Regions from separate parts of the Pseudoneobacillus rhizolycopersici genome, predicted to be linked through region 1. Evidence: riboswitches for the same ligand, from Rfam matches in the RefSeq annotation. Region 1 holds a riboswitch; each other region holds the start of a gene.
The links. A riboswitch is a leader RNA that binds a small molecule or an ion and turns the genes downstream of it on or off. The one in region 1 is predicted to bind S-adenosylmethionine.

Region 2: linked by a shared signal. The riboswitch ahead of mtnW (2,3-diketo-5-methylthiopentyl-1-phosphate enolase) and the one ahead of metX (homoserine O-acetyltransferase MetX) in region 1 are both predicted to bind S-adenosylmethionine.
Region 3: linked by a shared signal. The riboswitch ahead of ACX9YW_RS15605 (ABC transporter permease) and the one ahead of metX (homoserine O-acetyltransferase MetX) in region 1 are both predicted to bind S-adenosylmethionine.

What each region holds. Positions count from the first base shown of each region.
Region 1 covers NZ_JBTOOE010000003.1:286,787-294,671, reverse strand. Annotated here, with positions in the region: gene ACX9YW_RS05810 (glycosyl hydrolase family 18 protein) at 1-911, opposite strand, end outside; SAM riboswitch class I at 1,073-1,184, shown strand; gene metX (homoserine O-acetyltransferase MetX) at 1,254-2,330, shown strand; partial or broken gene ACX9YW_RS05800 (O-acetylhomoserine aminocarboxypropyltransferase/cysteine synthase family protein) at 2,723-4,015, shown strand; gene ACX9YW_RS05795 (GGDEF domain-containing protein) at 4,152-5,105, opposite strand; gene ACX9YW_RS05790 (EAL domain-containing protein) at 5,163-5,999, opposite strand; gene ACX9YW_RS05785 (methyltransferase) at 6,197-6,802, opposite strand; gene ACX9YW_RS05780 (hypothetical protein) at 6,845-7,264, opposite strand; gene ACX9YW_RS05775 (hypothetical protein) at 7,264-7,533, opposite strand; gene ACX9YW_RS05770 (ABC transporter ATP-binding protein) at 7,530-7,885, opposite strand, start outside.
Region 2 covers NZ_JBTOOE010000019.1:39,095-46,979, forward strand. Annotated here, with positions in the region: gene ACX9YW_RS17115 (FAD-dependent oxidoreductase) at 1-462, opposite strand, end outside; gene ACX9YW_RS17120 (electron transfer flavoprotein subunit alpha/FixB family protein) at 455-1,486, opposite strand; gene ACX9YW_RS17125 (electron transfer flavoprotein subunit beta/FixA family protein) at 1,521-2,345, opposite strand; gene ACX9YW_RS17130 (Spo0E family sporulation regulatory protein-aspartic acid phosphatase) at 2,659-2,925, opposite strand; gene ACX9YW_RS17135 (cupin domain-containing protein) at 3,125-3,658, opposite strand; gene ACX9YW_RS17140 (methylthioribulose 1-phosphate dehydratase) at 3,671-4,300, opposite strand; gene ACX9YW_RS17145 (2-hydroxy-3-keto-5-methylthiopentenyl-1-phosphate phosphatase) at 4,290-4,964, opposite strand; gene mtnW (2,3-diketo-5-methylthiopentyl-1-phosphate enolase) at 4,957-6,177, opposite strand; SAM riboswitch class I at 6,259-6,368, opposite strand; gene ACX9YW_RS17155 (pyridoxal phosphate-dependent aminotransferase) at 6,473-7,645, opposite strand; gene ACX9YW_RS17160 (carbon-nitrogen family hydrolase) at 7,748-7,885, shown strand, end outside.
Region 3 covers NZ_JBTOOE010000016.1:35,908-43,792, forward strand. Annotated here, with positions in the region: gene ACX9YW_RS15585 (M4 family metallopeptidase) at 1-341, shown strand, start outside; gene ACX9YW_RS15590 (DUF5661 family protein) at 564-1,130, shown strand; gene ACX9YW_RS15595 (NTP transferase domain-containing protein) at 1,137-1,763, opposite strand; gene ACX9YW_RS15600 (XdhC family protein) at 1,764-2,756, opposite strand; SAM riboswitch class I at 3,044-3,151, shown strand; SAM riboswitch class I at 3,276-3,380, shown strand; gene ACX9YW_RS15605 (ABC transporter permease) at 3,563-4,495, shown strand; gene ACX9YW_RS15610 (ABC transporter permease) at 4,495-5,442, shown strand; gene ACX9YW_RS15615 (ABC transporter ATP-binding protein) at 5,456-6,469, shown strand; gene ACX9YW_RS15620 (ABC transporter ATP-binding protein) at 6,472-7,425, shown strand; gene ACX9YW_RS15625 (peptide ABC transporter substrate-binding protein) at 7,449-7,885, shown strand, end outside.

The DNA of each region.
Region 1 (7,885 bases):
TGAACCACTTGTTCCAGCCAGTTAATGGGTGAGATCGGATCAGGCGGGCCTCCTGGGTAGCCATAGTCCATTGTCATGACGGCAACAAGGTCACAAGCTCTAGCAATCCCAGCATAATCATAGGCACCGATAATGCGATTAGTTGGAATATCTTCTGTTTTGGCATGAACATTCACATGTAAAATAAGCTCGCCTAATGATTTTTTTAAATCCGTTAAAAAAACAATAAAATCCTTACGCCTTGGTGGCGGGATAAATTCAAAGTCTATACTTACACCACCATATCCTCCTTGCTTAGCAAGATGCACTAAACTCGTCACCAAATTAGTTCGATATTCCGGATTCTCTAGTACTCTTCCGATTAACTCGGCGCTAAAATTTTCGCCTGTAAAGTTTTGAATCATTAATAACGGCATAACATTTCGTTGATTGCTTCTATCAACCAATGGTTGATCTTCTACCATCTTATAGGCCCACCCTTGTTCAGTCATGGAATATGCCACAATCGCTAAATAGGTCAGCTCACTAGAGAGTGAATCTAGTGTTGCCAAATTAGCATTGACTGCTGATGGAACGATAAAACCTAATGTCGTCATTGCTAATTTCAAAGGGGATGGTATAAGAATGTTTTGGCCGATGTAAAGCTGGTTAGGTGTGATTCCCGGATTGGCCATTAGGATTAGGGATTCTTCTGTCCCATATTGTTGGGCCAATTTCCATATGGCATCGCCTAGTTTTATTCTATAAGAGCGAATCGGCAGGCTGTTGTCGGGAATATATAAAGCAAGACCGGGTACAATGGAATCGGCAGACGGCAAACCATTTAATTCCACAATCGTTTGAACCGGAACACCATACAACATTGAAACGTTCCCCAACGTATCACCCGCACCAACAATATATACAGCCATTAAATCACGCCCCCCTTTATTTCATCATATTAATGGTGCCAGGCACCGATACATCAATTTTTGGAAAATTCATAAAAAGTGTTTGACAGATGATTTCCAAAGGTGTTATAGTCGGATTCATAGTTAGGTAATTGTGTTTGTTATTTGTGAATTGAATAGTTTTCTTATCCAGAGTGGTGGAGGGACCGGCCCGATGATACCCAGCAACCGATTTTCATTTTTATGAAAACACGGTGCCAATTCCTGCAGAGCTTATGCTCTGACAGATAAGAAGAGTTGCTGTGTGTATTCCACCCTCTTCTTAGGAAGAGGGTTTTTATTTTTTATAAGGGAGGAGGCAATATGCATCCGGAGTTGCAGCAAGAATATGGCGTCATTGATATTGGTGATTTTAAAACCGAAAGTGATGTAACGATTAAGAATGTGCAGATTGCCTACGAACGAGTTGGTGATCCCTCTACCCCAATCATTCTGGTTTGTCATGCCCTAACTGGAAATCAGTATTCCGTTGGAACTACAGAGGAACCAGGCTGGTGGTCGGGATTGATTGGCCCAGGAAAGCCGATCGATTCTCGCAAATGGCAAGTCATAACGATGAATGTTCTAGGGGGCTGTAATGGATCGACTGGGCCACTGAGTCTTAATCCAAGCAGTCTGCCTTATCGGGCACATTTTCCGTTTATCTCCGTTAGGGATATTGTCAACAGTCACTACTTTGCCTTACAAAAGCTAGGGATTGAAAAGGTGCACGCGATTATTGGCGGTTCCTTAGGAGGAATGCAAGTGCTGGAATGGGGCATTCTCTATCCTCACTTCGCAAACCTGCTTTTTCCACTCGCAACCGCCCCGTTTATGAGTGATTTTGGAATGACCTATAATGCCATTGCCCGTTTTGCCATCTTAAATGACCCTGAATGGCAAGGAGGAAATTACAAGGCAAATCCACAAACAGGGCTTAGTGTGGCCAGAATGCTCGGGATGATTTCCTACCGTTCCCCAGAGTTGTTTAATCAACGATTTAACCGGGAGCAGAGGGAAAGCTGGGGAATATCGCATCAGGAGATTGCCTATCAAGTAGATTCCTATTTGCAGTATCAAGGCAAAAAATTTTTAAAAAGATTTGATACAAATAGCTATCTATACCTACTTAAGGCAATGGATCACCACGATATTGGCAGAGATCGCGGTGGCTGGCAGGAGGCTATATCGGCCATTAAAGCGAAGGTGATTGCGTTTAGTTTCAAAGAAGATATTATCTATTCTGCTGACTTATTAGCATCAGTCATACATGAATGTAAAAAAAATTACACCCCAGCTTGCCATTACGAAGTCGACACGATCTTTGGGCACGACGGATTTCTCGTTGAGTTTGAAAAATGGGGACATCTGATAAAGGAGGAGTTAAATGAAACCCATTAAGCTTTTAGCTTCGCCCGATATCGTTATCGTTTTTGAAGCCATTGTCGGTATCGAATCTAACCATACTTACATTAGATAATTTTTAGTAAAAAGCTCTTACTTAGACAAAAACTTCTTAGCAACAGAGTCACTTTATTAAAAACAGAAACGTTCAATCATGTTGAGGGATTTTTATTACAAGGAAGGGAAAATGACATTCTCTTATTCTTGGAGTCTCTTCAACAAGACTTCCTAACTGTTTACCCAGTTTCCCCTACAGGATTACCTATATACACAAAACCATACACACCAGTACTTGAACAATCCATCACGAACTAACTTCACCTAGAACGAGAACGGAATGCCTGCATGATCAAAATAAAACGATGAATCTAATAAGGAGTGTTATTAAGATGACCAATCAAAACCTATCGTATCAATTAGAGACATTATTACTTCACGGAGGACAGGAGCCAGATCCAACGACAGGCTCACGAGCTGTACCCATCTATCAAACTTCTTCATATGTATTTCAAAACACCGACCACGCCCAACGGCTATTTGCTCTAGAAGAGCTCGGCAATATTTATTCTCGCATAGGTAATCCGACGGTCGATGTGTTCGAGAAGCGAATCGCGTTGTTAGAAGGTGGAGTTGGAGCCGTTGCAACATCTTCCGGCCAGGCTGCCATCACGTTAGCGATTCTGAATCTCGCTCATGCTGGCGATGAAATTGTTGCGGCAGCCAATCTGTACGGCGGAACCTACAATCTATTTGCGAACACGCTTCCGAAGTATGGGGTGAAGGTCCATTTTGTTGACTCCTCTGATCCGGAAAACTTCCGAAAAGCGATTACACCGAAGACGAAAGCGGTTTTTGCTGAGATTATAGGGAATCCAAGCCTGCTTGTTCTTGATATTGAGGCGGTTGCGAATATCGCTCATGAGGCGGGAATTCCACTCATCGTGGATAACACTTTTGCTTCGCCGGCTCTTTGTCAACCGATTCAGTGGGGGGCCGATATTGTCATTCATTCGGCGACGAAATGGATTGGCGGTCACGGTACATCCATCGGGGGAGTCGTCGTTGATGGCGGAAAGTTTAATTTTAATAGTGAGAAGTTCCCTGGATTTATTGAGCCAGACCCTAGCTATAACGGTATTCGTTATGCGTCCGACTTTGGCTCCTTAGCCTATATCATTAAATTACGCGTTCAGCTAATGAGAGACTTTGGTTCCTGCTTAAGTCCATTTAACGCCTTTTTATTACTTCAGGGCTTAGAAACGCTTTCTCTTCGCATGGAAAGACATACGAAAAATGCCTTGGAGATTGCTCAATATTTAGTGAATCATCCAGCTGTAGAATGGGTTTCCTACCCGGGCCTAGCTTCCCACCCATCTAACCGCTTAGCGAAAAAATATTTAAAAGACGGAGACGGGGCTGTCGTCGTATTTGGAATCAAAGGTGGTCGTGAGGCAGGAAAAACCTTTATTGATTCCTTGTCATTATGGTCTCACTTAGCAAATGTTGGAGACGCTCGCTCCCTTGTCATCCATCCTGCTTCCACCACTCATCAACAGTTAAGCAGTGAACAATTAAAGAAAACCGGTGTGACGGAAGAACTAGTAAGACTGTCCGTTGGGCTTGAATCGATTAAAGATTTAACCGATGATTTAAACCAGGCTCTCACAAAAGCAAGTGGAATATTATCACGCTAGAAACCTTAGGAAAAATGAGGACGAAGTTCCAAGTGCAGTAATAGTCAAACTGCCATCTTTCAAATGTCCATAAAAAGCCTTTAATGGGCATTTTAGCCCCATTTTTTCACTAGAACAGATTATTTCATGAAATTGAATGAACAACATCCAAATAACAGCTACCAACCTTTCTTTTACAAAGCTTTTTCATTTCAGTAGCCTGGTTAATAATTTCTTCCGTAGTTGTAAAGGGTTGAAATTGATTCGATATAACGGCAATAGATATGCTTAGGAGCGGAATTTTACGTTTCTCTCCTAAGCGATCCTCTGCCAAAACATATTTTTGAGCGAGATGTTCTTGGGTATAGACGGTTTGTACCATACTATCAAAATCACGAATGATAGAACGACATAAGTGGGAGTAATCATGATGATAAAGGATCGCCAAAAAGTCATCGCCACCGATATGTCCTAAGAAACCATTCCTTTTCATGATGGCATTTTTTAACAACGTTGCCGTGGCTTGAATGACTTGGTCCCCTTTTGCGAAGCCGTAGATGTCATTATAAGTTTTAAAATAATCGATATCAAAATAGAGGACAGTAAATGTATCTCGAGAAAGACTTTCAGACATTTTTTCATGGATTAACCGATTTCCGGGCAACCCTGTTAAAGGATTTAGAAAACTGGCAAATTGGGATTGTACTTCTGCAAATTTCATTAAAAGGCGGCTAATACTAACGGCACCAGCATATAATCCGGATTCGGTCACAATTACATAATCATACAATTCTGCTTCATCTCTACTCATGGCTTTTTTGCTTACTTCAATAATGGAAGTGGAATAATCAACTGCCAAAATATTCGTATTCATTAATAGCTGAATGGATTTATCAATGTACAAATTGTATCCGTATAAGGTGCCTAGTTTTTGATAAAAATTGGTTCTGGTAATGAGTCCAATCGGAACCTTATTTTCCACCACTACCACTCCGGAGCACTTTCTATCATGTTTGAATAGTTCATTGATTTGCTGATTATTAGCATCGGGACCGAACGTGGGAACAAATTCAGCAATCTCTCCGATTAAACCTGTCATTTAGATACCCTCCTTAAACGAAAACATCCAAGCAACGTATTTTGGATACCTCCCAGATTAGATCGAAATAGTTTGGGATGGCCTACCTAGTGCGTATCCTTGACCAAAATGCATTCCTTCATTTTTCAAATACTCTAAATCCTCGATATGCTCAATTCCTTCGGCAATAACAGACGTATTGGACTCCAGCGCAAAATTAAGGAGCAGGCTAACCATTTTTTGTTGTGCCTCATTAGAAACAATATTATGGATGAGCGATCGGTCTAGTTTAATAAACTCCGGTCGAAAGTGGACAAGTGTTTTTAAACTGTTATACCCGGTCCCGGCATCATCAATGGCAATTCGAAAACCCTGTGAACGGTAGTTTTTAAGTACCTTTTCAAACATTTCAAAGTCATTGACCGCTTTTTTCTCGGTTAATTCAAATACAATCTGGCTTGGCTTTAAACCGAACTCTTGTAAAAGCTGAATGGTTTCGCCAGGACGATAATTCGTATCGATGAGCACTTCCGAATGAATATTCATAAAAAGTAATTTCTCGCATTCACTCGGAGCTGCTTTAATATTAGTAGAAAAATTCTTTAATGATGTGTTCCGACAAAATAGTTCAAATAAAAAAACGAGATTCGTCCCCCCGATGAAATCATAAAATTGATCTGTGGATGGAAATAACTTTGAAAATGGGGGCCGATTTAATGCTTCGTAGCCGATGGTCTCCTCCGTCTTTAGATCAATGACCGGCTGAAAGTATGTAGATAGCTTATTATTTTTCATAATTTTAATTAGTTCATTATATCTCCATAAATCCTCTATACCGCTTTTTCTTTTCTTTATGGCAAAGTTAATATAGGAAAAGAGCTCCCTCATATAAATACTTTTGCTGGTACTATTCATTTTGGACTCCCTTTAGCGTATTTAAGAAATACCACTATATTATTATAATTAAAGCATTTTAAGAGATTGTTAAAATTATGTAAAACTCTATTACAACCACCCCTTTAGCACTTTAAAGCATGTGGGGACTGTCCCCACATGCTTTAAAATGCTAAAGTTTCTATTCGTGACCTTGATTAACAGTACATGTTTGTATGTTAGGGTAGTCGATAAATCAAAAATCGTTCATTTGTGTTGTGTTCATAAAGCCCTTCTAATTGTACCTCTTTAACTAGTTCAAACGACGTTTGATTTTCTAAATAGTAAATATAATCCTCTGATGGATAATATAAAATCACATCGATCTCTCGTTTGTACTGTTCCACCGACCTCATGATATTGTTCAACACATTCATAAAAATCTGAACCGAAAATGGATTAAAGAAATAAAATCGATTGTCGACAGGGTTTATTTGATAATTTTCTGCCAAACAACAATAGAAGGAAATCTTGCCGTCAATTTCTTTCATTTTCTTCATATAGCTTCTTTGATTGTCAATTGCCTGTAGATAAAACTCTTCATTCATTTCGATTCCCACAACAGAGGCTTTAAACTGATGGTGTATGAAGAAGTTTAATCTTCCTTTCCCACAGCCAAAGTCAACTACATGGTCATTGCTATTAAAACCGTATTGAAGAAATAGCTGCTCTAACGCACTGTAGGGTGTTGGCTCATAGCGGTGATAATGAAATGACCTATGAAAGCCTTGTTGCTCTTCAATTGTATGAATATTCAATTTTTCATCGTAGTCTTGTTCCTTCACACGTTATCCCTCTATCACAATTGGTTATTTTTTCATAAAAATTTAAACGGTTGCTCGTCTTAACAAAATATACGGAAGACCTATTAATAACAAACCAGGAAGGATGAGCCAATAGGCAATTTCGACTGCCGTATGATGGGCAAACCATTGAAAGATATTCATCCACACTCCATAATAACTTAATAGGAGGGCTATGACACTCGTAATGAGTAGGAAGGCAACAGCAGTGATAATAAGACCTCTAGCTCCAAAACGACGAGCTATACTGGCTGTTACGAAGCCGAAAAAAAACAGATTAATAAATAAAATAATATAAACTGTTAATTGTTCCAAAACGGATCCATCGTTTAAATATGGAAAGTGGAAAAAGTGGAATCGTCCTCCCCATCCGTCTGTTGCATTTTCAATGACAGAAAATGCGACAAGGATAGCGCCGAATAATAGATGAACCAAAAAACCCATTATCGCGGTCCCCAAGAAATAATCTGTTCTGTTCTTCTTACCGACATTCCGATGGCATAAGGAAAGGTTTGTGTGACAACAATAATGCCCATGACAAGCATATATACAAAGATATAGGAGATCCCACCTGTATAAAACTTTTCATCGTTAGAAATAAACAGGCTGACGATAAAATTTAGAATAAAAACGGATGTGAGAATAATCGTCGGAATGAAAAACCACGCCCATTTATCTCTTAGATACATTTTTAATACACCATTTATATTCATTTGTCCATCGCTCCTTTTTGCAAAGATTCACCTTTTGTGAGATGCACAACTAATTGCTGTAAGGAAACAGGTGATATTTCAAGCCCGCTCGAGGCTGCAAGACTGGTCTCCACATGCTTCTCGCTTTGAATGACTGTAGCTGACAGCAAACCGCCAAAAGGCTCACGATGAATAACTTCCTTACCACTTATAAATGCTTCAACCTTTGTTTTTTGGCCGGTTACAGTATAGGCCATTCCACGTAAATTCTCGGCCTCTTCATTAATCATGAGCCGACCTTTATCCACAACCATAATATGCTCTAGCAAGTTGCTAACCTCATCAATTAAATGAGTAGATAGAATGACAGTAC
Region 2 (7,885 bases), on a different contig from region 1:
ATACACCTCTCCATTAGGACGGTCAGTTCGTACACCAACAACCTTACCATTTTCAACTATACATTCTAATACAACTGTTTCGTTAATTAAAAGAGCTCCGGCTTGCACAGCTTTACTTGCAAACCATTGGTCAAACTGAGCGCGAAGCACGGTGAAATTATTATAGTTATTCTCCTCGCCCCACTCTAACCCTTTGTAGCCAAAAGAAACGACTGATTCTTTATCCATCATCCAAAAACGTTGTTCAATAACTGGTCTTTCAAGTGGTGCTTCTTTCCAAAACTCTGGAACAAGCTCCTCCATTTGTTTGCGATACAAAACGCCACCCATTACGTTCTTACTTCCAGGATATTCACCACGTTCAATTAATAATACTTTTAATCCACTTCTGGCACATGTAAGGGCACATGCCGTACCAGCAGGTCCAGCTCCAACGACGATGACATCAAATTTTTCAGACATAGCTCAATTCACCACCTGTATGTTTCTTCATCTCTTTAAATTGTTCAATTAATTTTGGAACAATCTCCATAGCATCTCCTACGATTCCATAGGTTGCTACATCAAAGATTGGAGCATTTGGATCTTTATTAATAGCGATAATGATCTCTGAATTTTTCATACCGACGACATGTTGAATCGCGCCGCTTAGTCCAATGGCGAAGTAAACCTTTGGTGTGACAGTTTCACCTGTCTGCCCAATTTGCAGCTCATGTGGAATCCAGCCTGCTTCAACGACATCGCGTGTCCCACCAACACTTGCGCCAATCGCATCAGCAAGTTCATACAATAATTGGAAACTTTGAAGATCACCCAACCCTTTTCCACCACAAACAATAACATGAGCATCGGCTAAACTAGCTTTCTTTGATAAATCTTTCACAATTTCAAGCACTTTTGTACGCATATCTTCTTCTTTTAAGAAGATATCTTCTTGAATAATCTTTCCTACTCGATTTGTATCCAAATCAAGTGCTTTCATTACTTTTGGACGGACCGTCGCCATTTGTGGGCGATGTTTTTTACATAGAATGGTGGCCATAATGTTTCCACCAAAAGCTGGACGGCTTGCTTCAAATAAACGGTTTTCCAAATCGATATCAAGCATCGTTGTATCGGCCGTTAGACCAGTGCTTAAGTCTGTTGCTACCGCACTTGCTAAATCCTTCCCATTCGGGGTAGCACCATATAGGAAGATTTCCGGCTTATATTTTTCAGCAAGTTGGATAACAGCCTTCATATATGACTCTGTTCGATAGTCTTTAAGTACAGGATGGTCGATCACATAAACTTCGTTTGCCCCGGCATAAATCACTTGATTGGCTAATGGAAATACCCCATCACCTAATAAAACCCCGGCAAGCGGCACTTGCAATTTGTCGGCCAGCTCTCGTCCAGCACCCAATAATTCAAGCGACACTCCTTCAATTACTCCTTCATTTTGCTCAATGAATACCCAAACCCCTTGGTATTCTGACAGATTCATAGAGGACCCTCCTCATTCAATATTATTAGAATGATTATTTAGTTGTTTGTACGCTAAAGAGCTCTTTTTTATCCATTAAAAGGTCCATTAGCTGTTTAACTTGTTCATTTGCTGTACCTTCTAGTCGATTGCCACCTTCTGGCTTAGGAGGAGTAAACATCTTTCCTACAATCGTTGGTGATCCCTTTAATCCAAGCTGTACACGGTCTACATTTTCCAAATCAGCTACCGTCCAAATAATCGACTCATATCTGGCAGCCTTAATCATATTTGGCATAGGAGAATAATCCACTTGGTTAATTTCTTTTTCGACAGTTAATAAGCAAGGCATTTGTGCTTGGATGACCTCATATCCATTTGTTAACTTTCTTTTAATAATGACCTTTTTTTCTTTTTCATTTACTTCGGAAACCTCAATCACGTTAGTCACCGGTGGAATATCCAGACGTCTCGCAATCCCAGGACCTACTTGGCCTGTGTCTCCATCTATTGCATGCTTTCCACAAATGACCATATCGATTGGTTTATCCTTCGCAATTCTTTCGAGAGCCTTTGATAAGGCATAGCTTGTTGCTAGGGTATCTGCTCCAGCAAAAGCACGATCTGATATCAAATAGCCCTCGTCTGCACCTATCTCAATGCTTTTCTTTATAATAGCTGTCGCTTGCGGTGGACCCATTGAAAGGACTGAAACGGTACCACCAATTAACTTTTTCAATCTAACTGCCTCTTGAACTGCATGCGCATCATATGGGTTTAAGATGGCTGGAGCACTGCGGCGGTCAAGAGTGTTCGTTTTAGGGTTGATTTTAATAATTTTGGTGTCTGGTACTTGCTTGACACAAACGACAATGTGCATTTGAAAGTTAACCTCCTTATTGTAGGTAATCCTTGAAAGCGTTTGCTTTCTTTTATATTGAAAATGCTTTTATTACGAATGTATGATTCATAATATAAGCATAGTACAAACGATTAATCTAATGATGGAAATAATCTCATGTTTTTGAAAAATAATCTTTAATTCTACTATAAAAAATATGGAGATATAAACAATGATAAAAATCACAACTACGGTATTTTTAAGTGATCTTGTGAACAAATTATGGAGATTTAGAATCAAAAGTCATAGTAGCAAAAAAAAAGAACCAAAGTTTTACTTTAGCTCTCATTTTTCATGAATATAGGATTTTAGACTTTAAGGGCACAGTTGGCCAGACGAGTTGATGGAAGTAACCGTCTATCGATTTTGTTTGTTTCGATTTATTGCGAAAGGTACGTTGGTATTCATAAATTAATTTATCTAACTCTTGACTGTAATAAATTGTTTCCTTGCTAGTAAGTCCTGTTTTTTCAGCAGACTGCATCATCAAGTCTCTTTTTACATTTATTTCATCTAGCATACGATTTGGATAGCCATTTACATCAATCTGGTGCAACATTTTTCCCCCTAATCTTCCTTCCATTTGCGATAAAAATTTTTAGATTAACCTGTATTGAAAGATTATGCCAAGAAATTGGTAGATTGTAAATAGATTCGATTTTAATAGACAAAAGTTCTAGAAATATCTGTTTTTTCGACATTTTTTCATCCCATTTACCTATAAAAAAAACCGTTCCAATTGGGAACGGTTTTAATGATCAAACACTAGTTTCTTCCTTCTCGTAAATCGGTACCCAACCTTCAGTTGTGACAAAAATTCGAATCGATACAACTTTACGGTCCTCTTCTAAGGTAAAATAATGACGGATGTTAGGCGGCACGGAAATAAGATCCCCGGGGTTTAAATGGACCTCAAAGAAGTTACCATCTTTACCTTGAATAATAAATACACCGTGACCACTAACGATAAATCTTACTTCATCATCTGTATGATGATGCTCCTTCTGAAAATTGACTAAAAGTGTTTCCAAATTTGGCGTGTTTTCTGAAAGGGAAATCACATCCTGTGCCTTGTAGCCCCTTCTTTCAGAAATGGCTTTTATCTCTGCACTAAAAATAGCAAGGATTTCATTTTTTTCTTCATCGGAAAGTAAGTATTTTTCTTGCAATGCAACTGGGAGCCTTGTTATATCCCACTGCTCATAGATTACCTCCTGACTAGTTAAAAATGCTAAAACTTCTTCTTGTCTGTGAATTTGTGTACCATTTTCTTGAAATTGAATATAGGCCATATTAACTCTCCTTTATACTACTTTATCTAATTGAAATGGTTTATGTTCTAAAAGCCGAAGTTGGTAACGAAATAGAAACTCAGATGCTTCGAGGATTTTTTTTGCCTCAAACGAGGTTCTTCCCCATACCGTTATTCCATGATTCCGAATTAGGACGGCACCTGAATCACTATGAATATGTTCCGAAAATTCTCTTGCTAGAGTCGGAATATGTGCATGATTATGGATAATCGGGATAGTAAGAATCGCATCTTCCTCCCACTTATCAAAAGCCTTTATTAATTCTTGCCCCATAAAAGTAACCTCCCCAAGATCACCGTAAATTTCGGAAATAACATTGTTGTCTATGGTATGAACATGCAGGCTGCAACCAGCATTTGTTTTTTGGTAAATTTCAACATGTAATAAGGTTTCAGCAGACGGATTTAAGTGAGTTGGAATGGCTGGTTGGCCAAATCCATCGACTAATAAAAAATCTTCATCTGTTCTCTTTCGTTTATCTTTGCCACTAGCCGTGACTAGAAATTGTAGTGGCTCATCCAGGACTTTAATGGCTAAATTTCCACTTGTCCCCATAAACCAATCCCGTTCTGCAAGCTCATCCTTGACGTCAGCCAATTCCTTCCACTTTTCATTTAGCACTAGTTACTTCAACCCCTTTTAACCGTTTAATTTCATCTATGCAGTCAAAAAATGTCTCAAATCTGTGATGCTTAATCGCTAATTCTCCACATTTTTCAGCTAAAAATTCTCTTGCGAAAACGTAATCAGCTTGTTTAGCAACCTCTAAGTCGGTTATCGAATCACCGATTACAATTTTGAAATCATTGGGCTGGCTTACTTTCCTCATCACACTCGGCTTACAGCAACCACAGCCATTTTGACATTGCTCATCACAAGCATTTGGCCATAAAATTTCCATTTTTTCATTGGAAAAATCTGCTCGATTATAGTAAATGTCAGAGACAGGACCATATGGAGCTAAAATGGGATCTACAAAAAAGTCAATCCCACCGCTTACGATATAAAATGGTATATCTACTTGTTTGGCAAACGCTAACAGTTCTCTAAATCCCATCCGAACCTTAGCATGCTTTACTGTGAATTGGATTATGTCATTTTTTAAGGAAGTAGGAAGTAACCGAAACAGCTTTCCAACTCCCTCTTGAATACTTATTTTCTGCCCCAAAATATCTTCCTTCAATTCTTCCCATTGAGGAGGAGCAAATTCTTTCATAATGGCAATGATATTATCCTTTTCGGTAATCGTCCCGTCAAAATCACAATAGATTACTATTCTAGCCATTTGGGAGGACCTCCTTGTAGCCCCATAGCTCAATCGCAGCCTTTAATTCGGGATAACCGTTTGCTCCTTCTAAAAGAGATTGACCTTTTAAATGAGCATCAATCGCTTGACGAAAAGCTTTTCCACCAGCAATTGCTCCACCCGGATGTCCGTGAACACCGCCCCCTGCATTAATGACTGAATCGATTCCAAAATCATTGATTAGGAGTGGTACAAGTCCCGGGTGAATTCCTGCAGATGGAACAGGGAAGGCCGTTTTATAGAACTCATCTTCTTTTAACAATTCGTTTTTGATTAATAGTGTTTTTTCTTTTTCTAATGCTACCGAGCCATAAGGTGATGGAAATAATGAAAAATCTGCCCCAGCGTAGCGCAATAATTTCCCTAAAATGAGTGAATGGGCAAAGCCGTAATCTGTTGCTGATGCGAATGCGCCGCTAACAGCAGGATGGGCCATGATTGGAATGCCAATTTGGTCATCTTCGCGCAATTCTTGTAAACAATCCAAACCATAGGCAAAGACATTAAAAAGTAATAGATCTGCGCCTAGTTCGGCTGCCTTCCGGGCCTTATCCCTTAATGATGATGTTCTGCCAGTTAGGTTAACCGCGTATAATGTCCGATGACCTGTTTCCTCATATGTCAAATCTAGTAAATTTTTTCCAGCTATAATTCTACCAAGAAACGGGGTTAACTCGTTTTCAAAGAGGATTTCATCATCCTTAACAATGTCAACACCACCTAATGCTTGGTGCGTAAGTTGATTGCTTAAATAAGCTATGTCCCTGCCGATAACTCCTTTAAAAATACTCATCAATAGTGGACGGTCAAAAACATTCAGCTTTTCCCTAATACCCTCTATTCCAAATCGCGGACCCGGGAAAGCCTTTTTTAATGCGGCCGGAAAATTTAAATCTAATAATTTTACCTTGCCATCTAAAGAGAGCTTTCCGAAAGTAGTTACGAGAACAGCAGGTAGATCGGATGAGAAATTAACATGTGGATAAGCAATTTTAATAATTGCTTCCCCTCTTCTCTCCGAATCCTCCTCAATGGAAACCACTTTACCCTTATGTTTTTTTAATTGATTCTGCTCAAGGGTTGGCAGGTCTGTCCATGAGCCAATCGTTAATCCAAGAGCTATTTCCTCCGCTTTTTTTAATGCATTTCCCTTTAAGTCTTTAAGTAAGTACGTTGCAATTAATTCATTCATGTTGTAATACCCTTTCTAAAAAATTCAAATAAAAAACCTCTTCACGAAAGAAGAGGTTGGTTTGCACAGCAAAATACAATCCTCTTATCTTTCAGCATTAAGCTGCAAGAATTAGCACCGTGCTTTATATTGTAATAAAGTCGGTTGCCGGGTTTCATCGGGCTAGTCCCTCCACCTGCTCTTGATAAGAAATTATTATTATTAATATTATTATTAGTATTTTTATAGTGAAATGTTTTGTTTTTTCAAATTAATTTGGATTATGACATGATTTTTTTTGATTGTCAATCGACTTTTAGAAAATTTCTAATGCTTTCATTCTTCTAATTGCTTCCCTCATTCGCTCTTCCGATGTTAAAAGCCCAACCCTGACATACCCTTCGCCATATTCCCCAAAACCGATGCCAGGTGCGACAGCAATTTGTGCTTTATCTAATAATAAATCAGCAAACTCTTCTGAGGTAAACCTTTGAGGAACCTTTAACCATGCAAAAAATGAGCCCTTAGGTGCTTGAACCTCCCAACCAATCGATTGTAGACCATTTATCAGGACATTTCGACGAGCCTCATAAAGTGCATTTAATTCTTTCACGCAATCCTGTGAAGCAGTTAATGCCTCAGCGGCAGCTTCTTGAACAGCACCAAATAGACTAACATATAAATGATCTTGAAGGAGCTCTAAAGCGGCAATCACACTCTTATTGCCGACAGCAAAACCGACGCGCCATCCAGCCATATTATACGTTTTAGATAACGTATAAATTTCAATACCAATATCTTTTGCTCCAGGTGTTTGCATAAAGCTTAGCGGTTTTTGCCCATCAAATCCTATCGCTCCATAAGCAAAATCATGAACAACGCATAGATCATGCTGGTTAGCTAATCGTACTGTCTCACCGAAAAACTCTGGAGTTGCTGTAGCCCCTGTAGGATTATTAGGATAATTTAAAAACATCAATTTCGCCTTTTCTAAAATGGTTGGATCAATCGTTTTATAATCGGGTAAAAACCCATTTTTTTCGAGTAAAGGCATTGTCACCATTTTGGCCCCAGCAAGTGCAACTCCTGACCAATAATCCGGATAGCCCGGATCTGGGACCAAAATCGTATCCGCCGGATTTAATAAGCATTGGGGTATCTCAACCAGCCCTGCTTTTCCGCCAAAAAGGATGGCTACTTCTGACTCCGGGTCTATTTCAACCCCGTACTCACGCCGATAAAATTCTGCTGCCGCTTCTTTAAAATATTTATAACCTTGAAAGGGAGAATATTTGTGATTCACTGGATTGGCAGCAGCCTCTTGCAACTTTTTGACAATATGGTCAGGAGTCGGCTGATCTGGATTTCCTTGACCTAAATTTATCACATCATAGCCCTCGGCAACATAACGGGACACCTTTTTAACTAGCGAGGCAAAAAATTGTTTGGGTAATTTATTTAAAATTTCTGCCTGTGGAAAATTTTTCATCGTAATCACCTAGAAATTTTATTTGAAAATCTAGTCACAAATGATATATCGTTATTATCAGATTGTAAAGAAAAATATAAATTTTCATTGTGAGGGAAAGAAATGAGATTCTCAATTGCGTTGATTCAGATGGATATTGAATTTGGAAATCCGAATGGAAACTTTCAAAAGGCTTCGGAGCTGATTGCTAGTGCGATGAAAAAAAAACCTCAGGTTATCGTTTTACCTGAATTGTGGACG
Region 3 (7,885 bases), on a different contig from region 1:
TGATTGTCAGCAATGAGCAAAGAAGGGCCTATAGTACAAATGGTGGAGTCTATCCAGACCATATGGATGAATTTTATCATATGCCAACTTCAGTTGACAACGGCGGAGTCCATGTGAACTCCTCCATTCCAAATCATGCAGCATACTTGATTGGTCAAGAAATTGGAAGGGAAAAGCTGGGGAAAATATACTATCGTGCTTTAACGGTTTATCTAACAGCAAATTCCAATTTCAGCGACGCTCGTCAGGCGATTGTTCAATCAGCAATCGATATTTATGGTGAAGGCAGCAAGGAAGTGGCAGCAGTTCATTCAGGATTTGATTCTGTCGGTATTTACTAATTAATTCGGGTTGCTTATCAATAGAATTAATATGAATATTTGAAGTGTTTTAGCATCCCTCAGACTTAGAGTTTGAGGGATGCTTTGTCGTGAGTTCTAGAATACTATTTATTATGAGCCTATATAAATAGGTATATATCTTTAAATAGGACATATTAGTAACATAGAATGCAATTGTCGGCACGACTAATAGAACAACTTCACAAGGAGAGTGAATGTTTTATGGAAATAGTAAAAGAAAATGATTACCGTAAAGACTTGCTAAAATGGTGTAATCATATATATTCTCATTGGGTAAATATGAAACCTAGATTCTCAAAACTTTTCGATTTAAAAAGTCTAGATGATTGGGAACAATCATGCCGTAATTTATTGCAAAAGTTAGAAAAGAATCCTGAGGTGAATGATGAAGATTATTATGCAGCTGCAAGATTGTATGAACAATGGATAATATTATATAAAGAATCTAATGATCATAAGAGGAACTTTGACTCTCTAGGACGAGAAAAAAGCTTCTCAAAAGAGGAAGCTGCAGCAATCGCATTACTTTTAGGAATTGACTTTACGAAAAGTAAATTTGATTTAAACGAGTTCTGGACGGGAGTTAATATCGAATTGGAGCATGGAAAAATAAATAGTCAAACAAATGTTACTGGAGATGACCCTATTTTAACTGGAAAAATTGCTTTGGCTCATCTTAATGAGTTTCCTGATTATTATAAAAGGTTAACCGTGCTTGAGGAACAAGCTAAAGCCTATTGGAAAAAAAGAAATGTTAATGAAAAATAACTTGAATTAGTGGAGATTGAATTTTGTTAGAACAGCCTCATAATCTTCCATTGTATCAATATCTATAAATAGCTCTTGGGATTCATTTTGAATCACCTTTCCTTTAATGGAGGGATAATCTGTTAAAAGTTTTTTAACACCTTCGTCCCTCTTTAATTGTTTTAAAAGGGGGAAAAGGGGTTTTCCAATCAGAACAGGGGGGCAAATAATATCTTTATAACTAGATGCAACATATAATATTTCTTCTTTATTGAACACATCAATGAGTTGGTTGATTAACTTTTTGGGAATAAACGGTTGGTCCGCAAGAAGAATCATTGCCCCATCTGGAGCCAATGATGAATTTGCGACACTAATCCCGTAATTAAGAGAATAGGAGAGGCCTTTTACCGAGTCAGAGCAAGAGACAACTGTTACTTTCTCTGTTAAAAAGGATTGCCAATGGTTAAGTGATTGGTCATCATCTCTTGCCACAACAACGATATGCGAAAGGTTGGATCCAAGGGCTGTGTGTAATGCATGTGTACCTAATGCTTCGTTTCCTAACGGAAGAAGTAATTTACTCTTGCCCATTCGAGTACTCTTGCCGGCTGCCAAAAAAATTCCGACTATATTGTTTTGTTTAAGCATCATTCACTCTTCGTTCCCCTTTCTAAATTGTTGAATGACTTGAGCCATGATACTGACGGCTATTTCTTCGGAACCTTTTGCACCGATTGGAAGTCCAATTGGGAAAAATAAATTTTTATGACAAACTCTCTCACCTAATAGACGATTCGTTCTTTGAGTTGAGCCTAAAATACCGATGTACCGGACTTGATAATTTATTAGTTCTATGAGGAATTCTTGATCCTTTAAAAAATTGTGACTCATAATAACGATGAAATCATTTTTTGAAATGCGGCAGGAATGGATGATTTGCAGTGGGGTTCCTATGATGAATTCATTGGCGGAAGGAAAATGGGATTCGTTGCAAAGTCCAGGTCTCCAATCACAAAGTGTTACGTTGAAACCAATTTTTGAGGCTAATGATACTAATGGTTTTGCGTCTTCGCCAGCGCCGAATAGGAGAATCCGTGGAGGTGGCGTAAAAAGATAGGTATATTTATATCCTTCCCTACTTGGCCGAAAATGGTTAATAATGCTCGGTTTTTTTGGGTCCTTATAAATTTGAAATGTAGATTTTTGGAAGGCGAAGTCATCTGAAAATTCCTTTTCATGAAGTACTGAGAATCCCTTTTCTAATGAGCTCTTTAAATAAAGTAAATCTGCTCTTAATTGTTCGGTGATAGGTTCCAACAGAATTTTTATCACTCCATTACAACCCATTCCTTGCCCCCAGCCATAGTCATCGTCACTGCTTAAATCATAAGTGACAATTTGCGGACAGGTTGATAAGAATAAATCTTTACTCCGCAAAAAAAGATCCTCTTCTAGACAACCCGGAGAGACCATTCCAACCCTCTCACCATTTTCCATGATAAGCATGGATGTCCCTTCTCTTAAGTATGCTGAGCCATAGATATGAATAATAGTTGCCAGAATGCTCTTTTCTGTTGAATGTTGAATGGCTTCTAAAATTTTAAAAAAGGTTAGCATATCAGTTTCAACTCCAATGAGAAACATATTTGGTTTCCTATGTAGCTCAACTCTTCAATTTAGAATTTATGAAAGAATAATGGAAAAAATGCAATGGTAGAAAGGGAATTTTTTGGGGCGCTTATCTTTTGAATTTCCATAACCTAATAGGTGAGGAAGGCTTTGAGGATATAGGGTCCAGGGGGAAATGGGCAGTTTTTTTAGGGAGGTAAATAAAAAATAAAATATTTTAATATATTTCGGTTGACTAAAATCTTACCATGCGTTATTCTTAGCTAGACAATTATTTAACTTCTGAAAATTCCATAATTACTTTCTTATCCAGAGAGGTGGAGGGACATGGCCCTGCGAAACCTCGGCAACAGGTTCTGATGAATACTGTGCCAATTCCTTCAGACATACGTTTGTCTGGCAGATGAGAAGAGCTGATTCAGTTTATCAATCCTCTTCTTTTCTATGAAGAGGATTTTTTGTTTTTATTAGTTTCGAATAGGTACATGTGACTATTGTTCGTCCGAAATTTTACTAGAATAACTTCATAATATTTTCTTATCCAGAGAGGTGGAGGGATATGGCCCTATGAAACCTCGGCAGCGGGTTCTGTTGAACACTGTGCCAATTCCACGGGAATGTAGTCCCGAGAGATAAGTTAGAGTTTGTATGTAAAACCTCTCAACTTATCTATGGTTGTGAGGCTTTTTCTTTTTTACGGGGGTTCGTAGAGTCAAATAGCACTGCTAAACTCTAAAACTAAGTAAAACGATATGTTAACTAGGTGTTTTTGATTGTTTAAAAATACATATGATTTTGGAAAAGGAGGAAGATTTCGTAATATGTCATACCTACTTAAGCGACTTTTTACGATGATTGTCACATTATGGATCATTGTCACCTTAACTTTTGTGATTATGCATATGATTCCGGGAGATCCATTTGCAACCGATGCAAAATCTTTGCCGGAGGAAATTGTCCAGAATATGAGAGAGAAATATAATCTGGATAAACCGTTACCGATCCAATATTTTCTCTATTTAAAGAATCTCGTGCAATTGGATCTTGGTCCATCCATTCAATCCAAAACGAGAGATGTCAACACTCTCATTGCCGATGGTTTTGGACCCTCTGCTTTATTAGGAATTCAATCTCTTATTATTGCGATTGTAGTGGGGATTGGTCTAGGGGTTATCGGGGCCTTAAATCATAACCGCCTATTGGATTATGCGTCGATGTTTATTGCCATCATCGGAATATCCCTTCCAAGCTTTATACTGGCTCCCCTATTAATCAAGTACTTCGCTGTTGAATGGGGACTTTTACCCGTAGCTGCTTGGGGAACATGGAGTCACTCGATTTTGCCAACCATTGCTTTAGCAGTCAGTCCGATTGCGATTATTACTCGGTTTGTCCGGGCGAGCATGATTGATATTCTTAATCAAAATTTTATTAAAACAGCTGAGGCAAAAGGTCTTCATACTTGGGAAATCGTTATCAAACATGGCTTGAGAAATGCGTTAATTCCGGTGATATCATTCATTGGTCCATTGTTTGCGGCAGTGATAACCGGAACGTTTGTGATTGAAAAAATATTTGCGATTCCAGGAATCGGGAAGTATTTTGTGGATAGTATTTTTAACCGTGATTATCCAGTTATTCTAGGTACCACGATTTTCTATAGTGCTATTTTAATCGTTACTTTATTTGTTATTGATCTACTGTATCGAGTTATCGATCCACGTATTAAAATCGCAAGCGGAGGTGACTCCTAATGAGCCAACCACAAACTAATTTAGATCATCTTTTTCGGCCAGCGAATAAAGAAAACTTACAAAGCGATAAAATCGGAAGGCCATACGAGAGCTACAGTAAGGAAGTCATCCGGAAAGTTATCAAAAACAAAATGGCTGTTTTCGGTTTTATTCTCTTAGCGGTGATTATTCTTTTATCGATTTTCGGACCACATATGGTCCCACATAGCCCAAGCAAACAGAATTTAACACAGGGGAATTTACCGCTTTCCAGTGAGCATTGGTTTGGAACCGATGATCTTGGAAGAGATGTATGGGCGAGAACGTGGGCTGGGGCTAGAATCTCTTTAGTGATTGGCTTTGCAGCTGCAATGATCGATTTAATTATTGGTGTTTTTGTAGGTGGAGTCTCCGGTTACATGGCGGGTCGCGGAAAGACAGGAGACCGAATAGATTATTTCTTAATGAGAATTGTTGAAGTCTTGTATGGAATTCCGTATTTACTTGTCGTCATTTTATTGATGGTCATGATGAAACCGGGACTTACTACGATGATTATCGCATTATCGATAACCGGTTGGGTGGGGATGGCTAGAATTGTCCGTGGGCAAATCCTTCAATTAAAACAACAGGAATTTGTCTTAGCCGCAGAAAAGCTCGGAACCTCGCATGCAAAAATAATAATCAGGCACCTACTGCCGAATATGATGGGGATTATCATTGTTAATTTAACGTTTACGATCCCTTCGGCAATTTTTGCAGAGTCGTTTCTAAGCTTTCTTGGATTGGGTGTCCAAGCACCTACAGCCAGTTGGGGAACGATGGCAAATGATTCTTTAGGAGTTATTCTCAGTGGTCAGTGGTGGAGATTATTTTTTCCAGGACTAATGATTTCACTAACGATGTTTGCATTTAATGCTTTTGGAGACGGTTTGCAGGACGCACTTGACCCTAAATCCAATAAGTAAGGAGGTTTGTTGATTGAGTCATTTATTGGAAGTAGAAGATTTAAAGGTATCTTTCCGAGTATCAAGCGGTGAAATCCATGCCTTAAGAGGTGTTTCTTTTCATGTTAAGAGTGGGGAAACACTTGCTGTTGTAGGGGAAAGCGGATGTGGCAAAAGTGTAACGGCACAGGCAATCATGGGGATGGTTCCTTCCCCACATGGACGAGTGAAAGAGGGCAGGATTCTTTTTAAAGGGCAGGACTTAACGAAGTTTAACAAGAAGGATTTTAGGAATATCCGTGGATCTGAGATTGGAATGGTGTTCCAAGATCCGATGACATCTCTTAATCCAACGATGAAAGTTGGCAGTCAAATTGATGAAGTCTTAATTAGAAATCAAAAGTTGTCAAAGAAAGAGGCCAAACAAAAAACAATTGAGTTGCTAAAACTTGTTGGAATATCGGATGCACTCAGTCGTTATTCCCAGTATCCTCATGAGTTTAGTGGTGGTATGAGGCAAAGGGTAGTGATTGCGATTGCGTTAGCCTGCAATCCTGAACTGATTATTGCGGATGAACCGACGACGGCATTGGACGTGACGATTCAGGCACAGATTTTAGATTTATTAAAAAAGCTACAGGAAGAAAGAAACACATCAATTATGCTTATCACCCATGATTTAGGTGTCGTTGCCGAGGTGGCGGACCGAGTAGCTGTTATGTATGCAGGTGTGGTCGTTGAGAGTGGAAGGGTGGAAGAGATATTTGAAAGCCCGAAACATCCTTATACCTGGGGCTTATTAAATTCAGTGCCAAAGTTAGAAAGTAGTGAGAAGGAAAGATTGATTCCGATTGAAGGCTCTCCACCTGATCTTTTTGACCCTCCTAAAGGATGCCCATTTGCAGCCCGTTGTCCTTATACGATGGAAGTTTGTCTCGAACATATGCCGGGGAGTGAAGTGTTCTCGGAACATCATCAGGCTCGTTGCTGGCTAAATGATTCCAGAGCACCAAAAACTGAAGAATTGATCGCAGCAGGGAGGGAGTAACATTGTCTGAATATGTGTTAGAGGTCCAGGAAGTCAAAAAGCATTTTAAAATCGGCGCCAAAAAAACCGTGAAATCGGTTGATGGAATTTCCTTTGCGATTCGAAAAGGAGAAACGCTCGGATTAGTCGGGGAGAGTGGCAGTGGGAAGTCTACGCTTGGACGAACAATTGTCGGTCTTTATGAAACGACCTCTGGGAATGTGCTTTTTAACGGCGAAAATACTTCAAATCTTAACGGAAAAAAGAAAAAAGAGCTGAGTAGGCAAATGCAAATGATTTTTCAGGATCCAACAGCCTCTCTCAACCCAAGAATGAAAGTTGGCGACATTATTGCTGAAGGGATTGATGCGTATAAGCTTTTAAAAGGAAAGGAGAGAAAAGAGAGAGTCGTTGAATTGCTTGAAAAGGTTGGTTTACATGCTGACCATGCGAAGCGATTTCCTCATGAATTTAGTGGGGGGCAACGCCAAAGAATCGGAATTGCAAGGGCATTGGCACTTAACCCTTCCTTTATCGTAGCAGATGAGCCGATTTCGGCGCTAGATGTTTCAATACAGGCACAGGTGATTAATCTTCTCGAAGACCTGCAAAAGGAACAGGAGCTTACTTATTTATTCATTGCCCACGATTTAGCGATGGTCAAACACATTAGTGATCGTATCGGTGTGATGTATATGGGGAAATTGGTGGAGCTCACCACGAGTGATACATTGTTCCAAGATCCACTTCATCCCTACACACATGCGTTATTATCGGCCATTCCAGTTACGGAACCGAAATTAAGGGGGACACGGGAACGAATTGTGCTTTCGGGTGATCCACCTAGTCCATTAAATCCACCGTCTGGGTGTCCGTTTCGAACGAGATGTCCCAAGGCAATGGAGAAATGCGGGGAAGAGATACCGAAATGGAAGGAAATAAAGGCGGAACACTGGGTAGCTTGTCATTTATTTTAATTAGAGATTGGGAGGAACAAACGATGAAAAAAGTTTCATTGATCATTTTTACACTATTTGTATTAATTATTGCAGGATGCAGTGGTAAAGAAGCGGGCAAGACAAGCAGTGGAGATAAGAAAGAAAATGTTGCACAAGAGCTAACGCTCAATCTTGGTGGGGAGCCTTATACAATCGATCCAGCCTTCGCATCCGATACTACTTCTTTTTGGGTCATTGATAATCTGTATGAAGGGTTATACATATATGACCAAGAAGGAAATATTGTGGAAGGAGCGGCTAGTAATGTAGACGTTTCTGAAGATGGAAAAACGTACACATTCACGATTCGTGATGGAGCAAAATGGTTAAATGATGAACTGTTAACAGCTAAAGATTTTGAATTTGCTTGGAAACGTGTGTTAAATCCGGAGACAGCTGCCTATGACCCTTCAAGTTTCTACTATATTAAAGGTGCTGA